2 linked regions of the Methylobacterium mesophilicum SR1.6/6 genome follow. The protein of the gene in region 1 binds, or shares a complex with, the protein of each later gene. Links are inferred from orthologs where the notes say so. Each region holds a gene or a part of one and is shown in the gene's direction. Other genes may lie near its edges.

The links.
Region 2: the proteins of MMSR116_RS21875 (region 1) and accD are in contact, whole or in part, in a solved structure (PDB 8UXZ), measured with the Escherichia coli proteins. The link is inferred for Methylobacterium mesophilicum SR1.6/6 from one-to-one orthologs.

Annotation. Positions count from the first base shown.
Region 1 is NZ_CP043538.1:4,596,853-4,604,689, forward strand. What follows is about bases 3,441-6,346. They hold MMSR116_RS21875 (acetyl-CoA carboxylase carboxyltransferase subunit alpha), read left to right. Parts: upstream 3,441-4,365; coding sequence 4,366-5,328; downstream 5,329-6,346. Other genes in these bases: MMSR116_RS32290 (autotransporter domain-containing protein), read right to left, coding at 3,502-3,762; MMSR116_RS21880 (DUF1796 family putative cysteine peptidase), read left to right, coding at 5,325-6,056; MMSR116_RS21885 (GNAT family N-acetyltransferase), read left to right, coding at 6,317-6,346. In the rest of the region: MMSR116_RS21845 (OsmC family protein), read left to right, coding at 1-138; MMSR116_RS21850 (class I SAM-dependent methyltransferase), read left to right, coding at 155-1,012; MMSR116_RS21855 (DUF3572 domain-containing protein), read right to left, coding at 1,106-1,408; MMSR116_RS21860 (response regulator), read left to right, coding at 1,483-1,854; MMSR116_RS21865 (PleD family two-component system response regulator), read left to right, coding at 1,992-3,365; more of MMSR116_RS21885, read left to right, coding at 6,347-6,781; MMSR116_RS21890 (hypothetical protein), read left to right, coding at 6,799-6,975; MMSR116_RS21895 (L,D-transpeptidase family protein), read left to right, coding at 7,129-7,837. UniProt on the Escherichia coli protein: Component of the acetyl coenzyme A carboxylase (ACC) complex. First, biotin carboxylase catalyzes the carboxylation of biotin on its carrier protein (BCCP) and then the CO(2) group is transferred by the carboxyltransferase to acetyl-CoA to form malonyl-CoA.
Region 2 is NZ_CP043538.1:2,534,538-2,542,301, reverse strand. What follows is about bases 4,932-7,764. They hold accD (acetyl-CoA carboxylase, carboxyltransferase subunit beta), read left to right. Parts: upstream 4,932-5,816; coding sequence 5,817-6,713; downstream 6,714-7,764. Other genes in these bases: MMSR116_RS12050 (bifunctional folylpolyglutamate synthase/dihydrofolate synthase), read left to right, coding at 6,722-7,764; trpA (tryptophan synthase subunit alpha), read left to right, coding at 4,932-5,731. In the rest of the region: MMSR116_RS12080 (LrgB family protein), read left to right, coding at 1-357; MMSR116_RS12075 (MucR family transcriptional regulator), read left to right, coding at 839-1,252; MMSR116_RS12070 (MGH1-like glycoside hydrolase domain-containing protein), read right to left, coding at 1,277-3,949; MMSR116_RS12065 (HAD-IA family hydrolase), read right to left, coding at 4,032-4,697; more of trpA, read left to right, coding at 4,892-4,931.

The DNA of each region.
Region 1 (7,837 bases):
CGCCTGTCCTTCACGCTCGATACGGACGCGCCGGAGGACAAGCTCGCCCAGCTCCTGAAGCTGACCGAGCGCTACTGCGTCGTGTTCCAGACCCTGAACCACAAGCCGGAGTTGTCGGTCGCCGCCACGACGGCCTGACGGGGAGGGGATGATCATGGCGGGCGGCGTCACGCAGGCCGAGTACTGGAACGGCGAGGTCGGGACGCGCTGGGCCCGCAACCAAGCGGTCCTCGACGCGGTCTTCGCGCCGCTGACCGAGGCCCTGTTTGACCGGGCGGATGTTACACCCGGACACGCCGTGCTCGACATCGGCTGCGGCGCCGGCGCCACGACGCTGGACGCGGCACATCGGGTCGGGCCAGGCGGCGCGGTCACGGGAGCCGACATCTCGGCGCCGCTTCTCGCGGTGGCCCGCGGCCGCATCGCCGCCGAGGCGCCCGGCGCCGCCCCGATCCGGTTCGTCGAGGCCGACGTGGAGCATGCCGATCTCGGAACCTTCGACGCGGCCCTGTCGCGCTTCGGCGTGATGTTCTTTTCGGATACCGGCCGCGCCTTCGCCAACCTGCGCCGTATGCTGAAGCCCGGAGGCCGACTGACCTTCCTGTGCTGGCGGGGACTCTCCGAGAACCTGTGGGTCAGCGTACCCAGGGAGGCCGTGCTGCCGCTCCTGCCGGAGGCACCGCCGCCTCCGCCGCCGGACGCGCCGGGGCCGTTCCGCTTCGCCGATGTGGACGCGATGGCCGCGCTCCTGCGCGGCAACGGGTTCGGGACCGTCACCTGCGACGCGCTGGACCGGGACGTGGTCCTCGGCCGGGGCGCGGACGATGCCGGGGCCGCACAGGCAGCGGCCCACGTGGCCCTCAACCTCGGCCCGACATCGCATCTCGTGCGGGAGGCCGAACCGGACCTACGCAGCCGCGCCGAGGCGGCCGCGGTCGCGGCGCTGCGCCGCCACGCGACGGGCGGCGCCGTGCGGTTGCGTGCCGCCTGCTGGCTGGTTCAGGCAGGGTGAGGGGGCGCCGCGACGAGGCTTCGAGACGATCCCGGATCGCCGTCCGCCGTGTCCCAGGCGTCCGTGAGAGGGCTTTTTCCACAGCCGCCGGCGTCACGCCCACTCGTCGTCCGGCCGCGGCGACAGTCGCTGCCAAGCCTCGGCGATCCGCTCCGGCTTGATGCCGAGGGCGCTCGCGCAGGCGACGAGAACCGCCTCGTCGCCCATCACATGGTCGAGGACGCCGACCAGGAAGGCCGGTTCGCGGGCGCTCGCGCGCAGGGTGTCGGGGCTGAGCCCGCTCGCCGCCATGAAGGGCAACAGGCGGTCTTCGTCCCCAGCGATCCACAAAAGAACGTCCAGAGCCAGCCGTTCCGCGGGCTCATGCCCTTGAAGAGGTTTGCCATTCATCAACATGTGAACGCTACAAAGGCGAGGGAGGGGCTTCACCGCCCGCTAATCATGATCGGCGCGCACCGGGACAACGGATCATGAAGAAGACGGTGCTGATCGTCGAGGACAACGAGTTGAACATGAAGCTGTTCAACGACCTCCTGGAGGCGAACGGCTACGCGACCCTGAAGACCGCCCACGGCATCGAGGCGATCGAACTCGCCCGCGCGCATCATCCCGACCTCATCCTCATGGACATCCAGCTCCCCGAAGTCTCGGGCCTGGAGGTGACCAAGTGGCTCAAGGAGGATGACGATCTCAAGAGCATCCCGGTCATCGCGATCACGGCCTTCGCCATGAAGGGCGACGAGGAGCGGATCCGCGAGGGCGGCTGCGAGGCCTACCTGTCGAAGCCCATCTCGGTCGCGAAGTTTTTGGCAACGGTTCGCGCTTATCTTGAGCCGAAGTGACCCCGGAGGGGCTTAGCCGTTGAGCAGGTGACCCGACCGCGCCGGGTCGGGTCACCTGCTCAACCGTTCGTCCCGATGCGCCACCCCGGGTCGCTCCGCCCGATACGGACCGCGAAGCGGCGCATCAGCGAGGAACCATGTCGGCCCGCGTCCTCATCGTCGACGACCTGTTCCCCAACGTGAAGCTTCTGGAGACGAAGCTAGGGCTGGAATATTTCGACACGCTCGCCGCCATGAACGGCCCGGACGCCATCGCGATCTGCGAGAAGGGCTTGTGCGACCTCGTGCTGCTCGACGTGATGATGCCCGGCATGGACGGCTTCGAGGTGTGCCGACACCTCAAGAACAATCCTGTCACCTCCCATATCCCGGTGGTGATGGTCACGGCCCTCGACCAGCCCGCCGACCGGCTGCGGGGTCTCGATGCCGGCGCTGACGATTTCCTGACGAAGCCCGTGGACGACACCGCCCTGTTCTCCCGGGTGCGCAGTCTCGTGCGCCTGAAGGCGGTGACCGACGAGTTGCGCCAGCGGGCGCTGGCCTCGCGGGACTTCGGCATCGGTGACCCTCTGGCGCTCGCCACCGCGGAGACCGGCCTCGACGCCCGGATCCTGCTGGTGGAGGACAGGCCCGGCTCGGCCGAGCGGCTGGCCGGCGCGCTGCGCCAGCACCACAGCGTGACGATTGAGTCGGATCCGCAGGAGGCCCTGCGCCTCGCCGCCGAAGCGGGGTTCGACCTCGCCCTGGTGAGCCTGGATCTCGAGGGCTTCGACGGTTTGAGGCTGTGCAGTCAGCTCCGGTCTCTGGACCGGACCCGCGCCATGCCGCTGATCATGCTGGCGGAGGAACATGACCGCGCCCGCGTCGTCCGCGGGCTTGATTTCGGCGTGCACGACTTCCTGATGCGGCCGGTCGACCGCAACGAACTTCTGGCCCGCGCGCGCACCCAGGTGAAGCGCAAGCGGTTCACGGACGTCCTCCGGGGGGCGATGCAAGCTTCCCTGCAGATGGCCGTGATCGATGGGCTCACCGGCCTGCACAACCGGCGCTACCTCGACCATCACCTGGGCTCGCTCTTCGCCGACCCGGTCGCCCAGCGCCCGGCGCTGGCTGCCCTGATCCTCGACATCGACCACTTCAAGGGCATCAACGACGGCTACGGCCACGAGGCCGGGGACGAAGTGCTGCGCGGCTTCGCCGAGCGGGTCCGTCAGCACACGCGGCCCGTCGACGTCGTGGCCCGCTACGGCGGCGAGGAGGTGGTGGTCATCCTGCCGGAGGCCGGCCTCGCCGAAGCCCAGGCCATCGCCGAGCGCATCCGCGAGCGGATCGAGGCCGTGCCGTTCGCGGTGCACCGGGCGACCCGGTCGATCCCCGTCACGGTCTCGATCGGCGTCGCCGTGCGGCACGCCGAGGATTCCGATCCCGGCACCATGCTCAAGCGCGCCGACCTCGCCCTGTACCGGGCCAAGGCGGCAGGGCGGAACCGGGTCGAGCCGCAGGCGGCGTGAGGCCTCCGCCGCCGAGTCCCGCTGGCTGGAGCGCTCTCCGCCGAAGTGGACATAGGTTCGGCACGAGCGCGCGTCTCATCGACAAAGACTTCGAGCCACGCGCGAGCGCCACGCGATCGGGCGCGGCTCCAGCGTCTCACCAGCGGAGCGTGAGATAGCCCCGCACGGCGTGGTCACAGGCAAGGGCGCCGATCTGACCGGCGTAGCTCGCTCTCAGCGTCACGGCCTTCGAGAGCTGCGCCTCCAGGCCCGCCGAGGCCACCTGGGCGTCCCGGTCGATCGGCGCGCCCGCCGTCCGGAAGGCCATACCCCCGCCCCGGAACGCCAGCAGCGCCGACGGCACCACGTCCCCGAAGGCCCGCCGATAGCCGTTGGGGCCGTGGAGGCTGACCGGCACGCCGCCGGCCGGCCGAGCCAGGGTGTCGAAGGCGGTGATGGTCTAGCCCGCCGCCACGCCCACCCGCAGGTCGTCGAGGCCCGGTATGATCAGTGAGCCGTAACCGGTCTCCAGGCCCATCAGGAAGCCGCCGGTCTCCCGGGTCAGGCGGGCGGTGTTGCGGTCGCTGCGGGTGCTGCCGGACGTGCCAAGCCCCTAGCCCCAGAGTGCCACGTTCGCCTGGTAGGCACCATCGGGAGGAGCCCCCGGACGGGATCCTCGATAGGGCATCGTAAATCGTCGGAAGTGCCGTACCGGGCGCGGCGCGACCGCCGGGGAGACTCGCCGCCCCAAGCTCTCCCGCCGGGCCGAAACGGAGGCGGTCGAGGAGCGTCTCCTGGACGAGGACGGCGTTCTGCACCGCGACGCCCATCGCCGCGGCGTGGATCTCGCCCGACGTCTGTCGCGGGAGCCACGCTGCCATCCCGGAGCATCGCGGGGCCGTGCCGGTCCACCTTCGTGTCCCTGCCTCGGTCAACAGGCCGGTTGACACCACCCCCGGCATCGCCAACACCTCGCGCCCGCCGCCTCGCTGCGGCGGCCCCCGGGAAGACCTGTGATACGATGGCGGTGACGCGCACCTACCTCGACTTCGAGAAGCCGGTTGCCGAGCTGGAGGCCAAGCTCGAGGAGCTGCGGGCGGTCGGCGAGCGCGACGGCGCGGTCTCCATCGCCGAGGAGGTCGGCCGGCTGGAAGCCAAGGCCGGCCAGGCGCTCGCTGAGATCTACGCCAACCTCACCCCCTGGCAGAAGACCCAGGTGGCCCGCCACCCGCAGCGGCCGCACTTTGTCGATTATTGTGGCGGCCTCATCACTGAGTTCACGCCCCTCGCCGGCGACCGCAGCTTCGGCGAGGACGCCGCGATCCTGGGCGGCCTCGGCCGCTTCCGCGGACGCCCGGTCCTTGTGCTCGGCCAGGAGAAGGGCGCCACCACCGAGGCCCGGCTCAAGCACAATTTCGGCATGGCCCGGCCCGAGGGCTACCGCAAGGCGGTCCGCCTGATGGAGACCGCCGACCGGTTCGGCCTGCCGGTCATCGCTTTCGTGGACACGGCGGGCGCCTATCCGGGCATCGAGGCGGAGGAGCGCGGCCAGGCCGAGGCCATCGCCCGCTCCACCGAGGCCTGCCTCGCCCTCGGCGTGCCCAACGTCGCCGTGGTGATCGGGGAGGGCGGCTCGGGGGGCGCCATCGCGCTCGCCACCGCCAACCGGGTCCTGATGCTGGAACACGCGATCTACGGGGTGATCTCCCCCGAGGGTGCCGCCTCGATCCTGTGGCGCGACCAGGGCCGCGCCTCCGACGCCGCCACCGCCATGAAGATCACCGCGCAGGATCTGCTGCGCCTCGGCGTCATCGATGCGATCATCCCGGAGGCCACCGGCGGCGCGCATCGCGACCGCGAGGCGGCGATCCGCGCCGCCGGCCAGGCCATCGCCGAGTCGCTGGCCCAGTTCGACGGGCTCTCGCCGGCCGAGATCCGCGACCGGCGCGCGGAGAAATTCCTCGCCATCGGCCGGACCCTGTGACCGGAGCCGGGGCGACGGGTGGCCTGCTCGGCGCCCTCGGGCGGCTTCTCGGCCGGCGGGACGCCCGCGAGCCGGGTCGACACAACCACGTGTCGCTGGGCTGCAACTGCCAGATGGCGCACGTGCTCAAGACCCTCGACCTGCGCCAGTGGTCGGGCCCGCTGGACTGGATCTTCTCCATGCCGGGCATGGCCCGGGACTGCCTCGCCGACGATTTCGCCGCGCTCCTCGACCGCGACCAGCTCGAGAGCATCCCGGAGATGGAGCGGCGCGGCCCCGACATCTGGCGCGGACGCCACCGCCTCTACCGCGAGCGGCACGGGCTCGAATGCGTGTTCAACCACCACGACCCGGCGGCGAACGCGGCGGACTATGCCTTCCTCACCGAGGGCGTGCGCCGGATCCGCACGGCTCTGGACACGCCCGGCACCGAGAACCGGGTGTGGATGATGACCCATCTCCATACGCCCCGGGACGTGGTGGAGGCGATCGACGACCTGCTCCAGGCCCGGGCGAGCCGCAACCACCTGACCTTCCTGCAGCTTGAGACCGGGCACCCGCGCATGGCGGTGACGGAGGCGGTGGATCTTCGGCCGTCGCTACGCTGGCTCACTGTCCAGACACCCTCGGAGCCGGTGGGCCTGCGGCTGGCCGATCCGACCGACGACGCGGCTCTGGTGGAAATCATCCGCGGCGAGGCGATGCGGCGACCGGCTCTGTTCGGCTGAAGGGGATTGAGGACCGGAGCCGCCCATGCGGCGCAGAGCAGGACAGCACGGCCTCGTTCGCCGGACCAGCCCTGGCCTTGAGCAGGTCCGGGCGAGCCAGTGTCGCGGGAGAGGGCATTTGTGAGCGACGGACTCGGATCCAAATGTCGGCGCCGCGAAGCAGGGAGCGATATCCGCGTCGGGGCCGGTGCCTGCTGCGAAGCCCTGGTCCGCCGATGGCCGGAGAGTGCCGCGAGCGGCCATCCAAGGGACGATGAGCGATGAGCAGACGTGAGATGCGAGTCCGCCGTGCGGTCCTTGCGGATGTCCAGACGATCGTTGCGCTGCTGGCCGACGACGAGTTTGGGTCGAGCCGCGAAGAGCCCTGGGAGTCCGCTTCGCAGCAGTACCGCGATGCCTTCGCCGAGATCGACGCCGATCCACACCAGTTTCTCTGCGTCGCGGAAATCGGCGCGTCCATCGTTGGAACTCTGCAGCTCACGTTCATCGCAGGCCTCTCCCGCAAGGGGTCGAGGCGAGGCCTGATCGAGGCTGTCCGCATCGCGCGTGAACGACGGGGGGAAGGGCTCGGCGAAGCCCTGTTGACCTGGGCAATCGATGCCTGTCGCGAGCGCGGCTGCGCAATGGTGCAATTGACCACGGACAAGAGGCGGCTGGACGCGCACCGCTTCTACGAGCGGCTTGGCTTCGCGCCGTCGCACCAGGGCTATAAACTGCAGCTTTGAGCGTGGTCAGGCTGGCGATGACAATCGGCGCCTTCAACCTCGGCAACGGGATCGGGGCGGCCGTCTGCGGCGGGGTCACCGTTGCCGGCCTCGGCTGGACGGCGGTGCCGCTCGCCACGGCCGCTCGGCTGCTGATCGCGGGGCTGCGCCGCGGGGTGCGCAGGTCCGTGGCCATCGGTGTCGTCTGCGGGTGAGCCGGTCGTCCACCGGAGAGAGCGGTGCAGTGTTGCGCCTGCGTCCTTGCGGTAAGGAAGGTGCAAGCTTAACGAGCGTATTGGGTTGGGGAGTGGCGCCCGACGTCGGCTAATCAAAGCCCGCGGGCGCGCGTAGGACGATTGAGGTTCCCCATGACGGCGCGTCTCGCGACTGCGCGGATTCTGGCGGCCGCTTCCCTGCTGGCCCTCTCCCTTGCCGCCTGCCAGGACGGGTCCGGGATCAACGGACCGAGCGCCCGCAGCCTGGCGCCGATCGCTCCGCAGACGCTGGCCCTGATGCAGACCAAGGGGATGCAGCAATCCGATCCGATCCTGATCCGCACCTATAAGAAGGAAGCGGAGATGGAGGTCTGGAAGCGGGGGAGCGACGGCCGCTACGCCCTCCTCAAGACCTACCCGATCTGCCGCTGGTCCGGCCAGCTCGGCCCCAAGACCCGCGAAGGCGACCGGCAGGCGCCGGAGGGTTTCTACACGATCACGCCGGGCCTGATGAACCCGAATTCTTCGTATTATCTCTCGTTCGATACCGGCTTCCCCAACGCGGTCGACCGGGCCAACGGGCGCAGCGGCAGGTACCTGATGGTCCACGGCACCTGCTCGTCGGCGGGCTGTTTCGCCATGACCGATGCGACCATTGCCGAGATCTACGCGGTGGCCCGCGAGGCCTTCATCGGCGGCCAGCGCAGCTTCCAGTTCCAGTCCTACCCGTTCCGGATGACGGCCGAGAACATGGCCAAGTTCCGCAACGACCCGAATATCGGGTTCTGGCGGAACCTGAAGGAAGGCTCGGACTATTTCGAAGCCCTGCGCGAGGAGCCGAAGGTCGGCCAGTGCGGCACCA
Region 2 (7,764 bases), 2.1 Mb from region 1 along the record:
GCGCGGCTGCTCGACATCCCGCAGCCGGTCCTCGTCTCGCTGGCGCCGAAATCCGTGACCTCCGGCGTCGCCATGGGCATCGCCGAGGCGCTCGGCGGCGATCCGACCCTCACCGCCATCCTGGTGATCCTGACCGGCATCATCGGCGCCATCCTGGTGACGCCGATGATGGAGGCGCTGAAGATCCGCGACATGCGCGCCCGCGGCTTCGCGGCCGGACTTGCGGCCCACGGTATCGGCACGGCGCGCGCTTTCCAGGTGAGCGAGGTCGCCGGCACCTTCGCGGGCATCGCCATGGGCTTGAACGCCTTCCTGACGGCGATCCTCGCGCCACTGGCGCTGCATCTGCTGTTCTGACCCGAGGGGCGGCCGACCGGCGCCGGCGTTCCGTCGGCACCATCGCGCCGAGCCGCCGACGGCAGGATTCCAAGTCCGCATGATCCGGCATCACGAGGCGGCCGAAAGCGGCTGAAATCCTCGCCGCTTGCCGCTTCCGGAACGCCGTCACCTCGCGGGGCGACGTCAATCCACAGCGCCGCACGCGTCGACGCCGCGCTGTCCCGGGTGATCTCGATTCGCGTCTGGCGAGCTTGCCGAAAGCGTCAGCGCGACCCGCGAAGCGAACCCCGCTGACCTTGCTGACGCATCCGGCCGGACCTGTCCCGGGCCACCGTTAACGATATTGACCACACCTTGCTGCTACTATCATAAGTAGAGAATCAGGGTCAAAGCTGCGTATCTTGGTTGCAGCGACGTAAGCCGGGCTTGAGCGCGCAGGCGTGAAAGAGGCGGTATCCAACACTGACCAACACTGCATCGATACACGACGAAGGAGGAGATGCCCATGCCAAATGCCTCGCCGAGTATTGAACTTGCCGCGAAGATACTGAGCGCCTACGTCACGCGAAACACCGTTCCCGCGGGTGCCTTGCCGGATCTTCTGTCCGAGGTTCATCGCTCGATCGCAGCGCTCGATCGCGGAAGGGCTTCGCAGATCAGCCGTCCGACCGAGGCGCAGATCCGGGCCTCCATCCGGCCCGACGCGCTCATCAGCTTCGAGGACGGGAAGCCCTACAAGGCGTTGCGGCGTCACCTGACGATCCGCGGCCTCACGCCCGAGGCCTACAAGGCCAAGTGGGGCCTGCCGGTGGATTATCCCCTCGTCTCGGCCACCTACAGCGCCCACCGGTCGAGCATCTCGCGTCAGATCGGACAGAGCCAGCGGCTGCGGATGAAGCAGGCCGTGGGCTAGAACCGGTCCCGCGGGTCGCCGGCGTCAGAGGCGCGGCGGGGCCGGTGTCTGCGCGACGGATTCCGAGATGTCCTGGATGAGCAGGGCCACGAGGCCCGACCATCCGGTCTGGTGGGAGGCGCCGACGCCGCGGCCGGTGTCGCCGTCATAATATTCGTAGAACAGGACGAGGTCGCGAAAATGCGGATCTTCCTGTTCGATCCGGCTGTGGCCGTAGACCGGCCGGCGGCCGTCCGCCCCGCGCACGGAGAGGCCGATCAACCGGCGGGCGAGCGCCTGGGCGATCTCGCGCAGCGACGAGGTCTGCCCCGAGCCCGTGGGCGCCTCGACCCGAAAATCCGGTCCGTAATAATCGTGGAAGCGGTTCAGGCCGGCGATGAGCAGGTAGTTGACCGGCATCCACACCGGGCCGCGCCAGTTCGAGTTGCCGCCGAAGAGCCGCGAGCGCGACTCCGCGGGCTCGTAGGCGAGGCCGAGATCCCGGCCGTCCCAGGCGAAGCAGAAGGGTTGATCCGCGTACGCGCGGGACACGGCACGCAGGCCGTGGTCCGACAGGAATTCGGCCGGGTCGAGGGCGCGGTGCAGGAGCGCCTTGAGCCGGTGGCCGCGCAGCAGCGACAGCAGGGCGCTCCGGGCCTGGCCGGGCTCGTTCCAGCGCGAGACCAGGGTCGCGAGATCGGGACGGTTCCTGAGGAAGAACACCATGCGGTCACGCAGGGACGGAAGCCGTTCGAGGTCACACTCGTTGATGGTCGCCACCGCGAAGATCGGGACCAGCCCGACCATGGTGCGTGCCCGGATCGGCAGCCGGCGTCCGTCGCGGGTCTCGATCACGTCGTAGAAGAAGCCTTCGCCTTCGTCCCACACGCCCTCGCCGGTGGCGGCCGCGATGAGGAGGAAGTGCTCGAAGAACTTCTCCGCCATGTCCTCGTAGGTCGGGTCCTGCAGCGCCAGCTCGATCGCGATGCGCATCAGGTTGAGGGCATAGGTCGCCATCCAGGCGGTCGCGTCCGACTGGGTCAGGGTCGCGCCGTCGCCCACCGGCTTCGACCGGTCGAAGATACCGATGTTGTCGAGGCCCAGGAATCCGCCCTGGAACAGGTTGCGGTCGTCCGAATCCTTGCGGTTGACCCACCACGTGAAGTTCAGGGTCAGCTTGTTGAAGATGCGCTTGAGAAAGGCATGGTCGGGCGTGCCGGTATGCTGGCGATCCAGTTCGAACACCCGCCAGGCGGCCAGCGCGTGGACCGGCGGGTTGGCGTCCCCGAACCCCCACTCGTAGGCCGGCAGGGCGGCGTTCGGATGGGCGTAGGCCTCGTCCACGAGGAGCAGGAGTTGGTTCTTGGCGAAGTCCGGATCGAACAGCGCGAAGACGATGGCCTGCAGCGCGAGATCCCAGGAGGCGAACCAGGGATACTCCCAGGCGTCCGGCATCGAGATGATGTCGTTGGCGCGTAAGTGCGCCCAGTCGCTGTTGCGTCCGCGCCGCCTCTCGGGGGCGGGGGCGGGCTGGGCCGGATCGCCCGCCAGCCATTCGCGCACGTCGTAATGGTAGAGCTGCTTCGACCAGAGCATGCCGGCCAGCGCCTGCCGCTGGACGAGCCGCATCTCGGGATCGGCGATCGGCGCCTGCAGGGCGGCGTAGAAGGCGTCGGCCTCCGCCGCGCGCTCGGCGAAGACGGCGTCGTAGTCCGCGAAGGGCGCCCCCGGCGCGGTCTCGGCGCGCAGGCGCAGGCGCAGGGTGCGGGTCTCGCCGGGGCCGAGATGCAGGTCGTAGCGCGCGGCGCACTTGGTGCCGGAGAGTCGGTTGACCGCGTTCGCCTCGCCGCCGACGACGCAGCGATCGATCCCGTCCTTGTAGAAGCCGTCGGCGGGACCGCTGCCGAACAGGCGGTGCGTGTTGGTGTCGTTCTCGGTGAACAGGACCTCGGCCGCGCCCTCGGCGAAGAAGCGCATCGGCGGCATGGTGGGGTGGCGCGCCCAGACCGAGCCGTCGGACCCGGCCATCAGCTCCGGCTTCGGCGCGCCCTGCTTCCACGACCAGGTGTTGCGCGCCCAGAGCTGCGGCAGCAGCGTCAGGTCGGCCGCCTCCGGCCCGCGGTTCGTGACGGTGACGCGCATCAGGACGTCGTCGGGGGTCGCCTTGGCGTAGGCGATCGCGACGTCGAAGTAGCGGCCCTCGTCGAACAGGCCGGTGTCGAGCAGCTCGTATTCCGGGTCGTCGAGCCCGCGCCGCGCGTTCTCCGCGACCAGCTCTCCGTAGGGGAAGGCGGCTTGCGGGTATTTGTAGAGCATCCGCATGAACGCGTGGGTCGGGACGCCGTCGAGGTAGTAGTAGAGTTCCTTGACGTCCTCGCCGTGGTTGCCCTCCTGGTTGGTCAGGCCGAACAGGCGCTCCTTCAGGATCGGGTCGCGGCCGTTCCAGAGGGCCAGCGACAGGCACCAGTTGAGGTGGCGGTCCCCGAAGCCGCCGATCCCGTCCTCGCCCCACCGATAGGCGCGCGACCGCGCGTGGTCGTGGGGCAGGTAGTCCCAGGCGTCACCGCCGGGGCTGTAATCCTCCCGGACGGTGCCCCATTGCCGGTCGCTCAGATAGGGGCCCCACTGGCGCCAGGCCGGGTCGGAGCGCGCCGCGACGAGCCGCCGGCCCTCGGCGGTCTCGAAGATGCTCCGCGGTGCGCCCTCGGGCTTGGTCATGGGCTAGCATGTCCCGGATCCGGCATTCGAACCGCCGATACTGCCCCGGTCCGTCCGGTAAAAGTCAACGTCGGCGCGACGCTCAAACCGTCAGGCTCACGCGGATCCCGTCCGGACCGGCCTCGGCGCGCAGGCGGCGGTAATCCGGGATCCGCGCATGGGACGTCCGCACCGGCGCGTGATGCGTGGCGGTGACGACCGCGACGGACGCCCCCGCCGCCTCGGCGGCCTGGATGCCGGCCGGCGCATCCTCGAACATCAGGCAATCCGCCGCCGCGACGCCGAGCCGGTCCGCGGCCGCCAGGACGCAGTCCGGCGCCGGCTTACCCCGCGCCACGTCCTCGGCGGCGATCATCAGTCGGGGACGCGGCATCCCGGCGGCGGCGAGGCGGCGCTCCGCGAGCGCCCGGGGGGCCGAGGTCACGATCGCCCAGCGGCCGGGCGGCAGCGCCTCCACGAAGGCGCGGGCGCCGGGGATCTCGGTGATGTCGGCCACGTCGTCCATCTCGGCCCGGGTGATCGCCGCGGCCTCCGCCTCGGGATCGACGCCGGGCAGGTCGAGGCGCCGGATCGTCTCGACCGAGCGCACGCCGTGGATCGTCGGCAGGAACGCCGCCACGTCGAGGCCGTGGGCCCGCGCCCAGCGCGACCAGATCCGCTCCGCCGAGGCGAGGGAGCTGATCAGCGTGCCGTCCATGTCGAACAGGAGCGCGGCGAAGCGGCGGGCGGGAAAGGCATCCTCGGTCATGGCCGAGCGCTACGCGGGGGACGCTCGGCGGGCAACGGGCCCGCGCGCATGGCCGGACCCCGCATCCGGCCGCGGCCCGATCCGCGATGCCGGCCGATGCCGGAGGCGCCCGCTTCACGGGCCCGCGCCTTTGGTGTAGCGCGGAGGGCAATCCCGGGCCCCCGCGCCCTGACACTGCGAAATACCCCAGACCCATGCCGAGCCGCATCGACGCCACCTTCGCCCGCGCCCGCGCGGAGAACCGGGCCGTCCTCGTCACCTACGTGATGGCGGGCGACCCCGACCCCGAGACCTCCCTGGAGGTGCTGAAGGCCCTTCCGGGGGCCGGCGCCGACATCCTGGAATTCGGCCTGCCCTTCACCGACCCGATGGCGGACGGCCCGGCGATCCAGGCGGCGGGCCTGCGGGCGCTGAAGGCCAGGCAGACCGTGCCCGGCACCCTCGATCTCGTGCGCCGCTTCCGCGCGGAGAACGGCTCCACGCCGATCGTGCTGATGGGCTACTACAACCCGATCCACACCTACGGCGTCGACCGGTTCCTGGAGGACGCGGTGGCTGCCGGCGTCGACGGGCTGATCGTGGTCGACCTGCCGCCCGAGGAGGATGCCGAGCTGTGCCTGCCGGCGCTGGGCAAGGGCCTCGCCTTCATCCGGCTCGCCACCCCCACCACCGACGAGAAGCGGCTGCCGGCCGTGCTCGCGAATACGGCAGGCTTCGTCTACTACGTGTCGATCACCGGCGTGACCGGAACGGCGACGCCCGATTTCGGCAAGGTCTCGGAGGCGGTGGCGCGGATCCGGCGGCACACCGAGCTTCCGGTGGTGGTCGGCTTCGGCGTGAAGACCGGCGCCCACGCGGCGGCCATCGCCCGGGGCGCGGACGGGGTCGTGGTCGGCTCGGCGCTGGTGGACACGCTCGTGCGTTCACTCGATGCCGACGGCCGGGCCCAGCCCGGCAGCGTCCCGGCAGTCGTGCAACTCGTGCGCGAACTGGCCGAGGGGGTGCGCTCGGCGCGGGTCGGGCAGGCCGCCTGATCGGCGATCCCTGGCGGTCGCCCCTGGCGGCGGAGCGCCGCCATCCTGATATTGGCGCGGGCTTGAAGCGGACGGACGCGAGGCGATGGTCGAACCGATGAACTGGATCTCGGAGGTTGTGCGCCCCCGGATCAAGACCCTGTTCAAGCGCGAGACGCCGGAGAACCTCTGGGTCAAGTGCCCCGATACCGGTCAGATGGTGTTCCACAAGGAGGTGGAGGCCAATCACTGGGTCATCCCCGGCTCCGAGCACCATCTGAAGATGGGCGCCCAGGCGCGCCTGAAGATGATGTTCGACGAGGGCACGTGGATCGACGTCGCGCTGCCCGAGGTCGCTCCGGACCCGCTGAAGTTCCGCGACGAGAAGCGCTACGCCGACCGCCTCAAGGAAGCGCGCGCCAAGACCGGCTTGCAGGACGCATTCAAGATCGGCTTCGGCCGGGTCGGCGGGCTGCCGATGGTGCTGGCCGCGCAGGAATTCGGCTTCATGGCCGGTTCGCTCGGCATGGCGGCGGGCGAGGCCTTCGTGCGCGGCGCCGAGACGGCCCTGGAGAAGCGCACGCCCTACGTGCTGTTCGCGGCCTCGGGCGGCGCCCGGATGCAGGAGGGCATCCTGTCGCTGATGCAGATGCCGCGCACGACCGTGGCGGTGCGCCGCCTCAACGCGGCCCGGCTGCCCTACATCGTCGTGCTGACGAACCCGACCACCGGCGGCGTCACCGCCTCCTACGCGATGCTGGGCGACGTCCACCTCGCCGAGCCCGGGGCCCTGATCTGCTTCGCCGGTCCCCGGGTGATCGAGCAGACCATCCGGGAGAAGCTGCCGGACGGCTTCCAGCGGGCGGAGTACCTGCGCGAGCACGGCATGGTCGACCAAGTCGTCCATCGCCACCAGCTCAAGGAGACGATCACGCGCCTCTGCAAGCTCCTCACCAACGCCGCCGAGGCGAGCGCCCCGCTCACCGCCTCCGAGGCGGCGTAAGCCGCGCGATGGCCTCGTCCGACGCCCTGATGGCGCGATTCCTCGCGCTGCATCCCCGCACCATCGACCTGTCGCTGGGTCGGATCGAGCGGCTCCTCGCGCGCCTCAACAATCCTGAGCGGCGCCTGCCGCCGGTGATCCATGTCGCCGGCACCAACGGCAAGGGCTCGACCATCGCGTTCATGCGGGCGATCCTCGAAGCGGGAGGGCTCGCGGCGCACGTCTACACGTCGCCCCACCTCGTCCGATTCCATGAGCGGATCCGGATCGGCGGGATCGGCGGCGGCCATTTCGTCGACGAGGACCGGCTGGCCGACGCGTTCTCGCGCTGCGAGACGGCCAACGACGGCCAGCCGATCACGATGTTCGAGATCACCACGGCGGCGGCCCTGCTGCTGTTCTCGGAGAGCCCGGCCGACGTGCTGCTGCTCGAAGTCGGCCTCGGCGGCCGGCTCGACGCCACCAACGTGATCGCGCAGCCCGCCTGCTCGGTGGTGACGCCGATCGGGCGCGACCACGCCGAGTATCTCGGCGACACGGTCGAATCGGTGGCGACCGAGAAGGCCGGCATCTTCAAGCGCGGCTGTCCCGCCGTGATCGCCGCCCAGGACTACGCCGAGGCCGACGCCGTGCTGTGCCGGCGCGCCGAGGCGGTCGGGGCCGGTCCGATCCTGGTGGGCAACCAGGATTTCTCCGTCTACGAGGAGCGCGGCCGGCTCGTCTACCAGGACGAGACCGATCTCTTCGACCTGCCGCGTCCCAAGCTGGCGGGCCGCCACCAGCTGGTCAATGCCGGGACGGCGATCACCGCGCTGCGCGCCGCGGGCTTCGGCGACATCGGCACGACGGCCCTGGAGAAGGGTCTCACGGAGGTCGATTGGCCGGGACGGCTGCAGCGCCTGGGCCGTGGGCGCCTCGCCGCGCAGATCGATCCCGGCGCCGAGCTGTGGCTCGACGGCGGCCATAACATCGACGGGGGCCGGATCCTGGCCGCCGCGATGGCGGATCTCGGCGAGAAGAGCGACGTGCCGCTGGTTCTGATCGTCGGCCT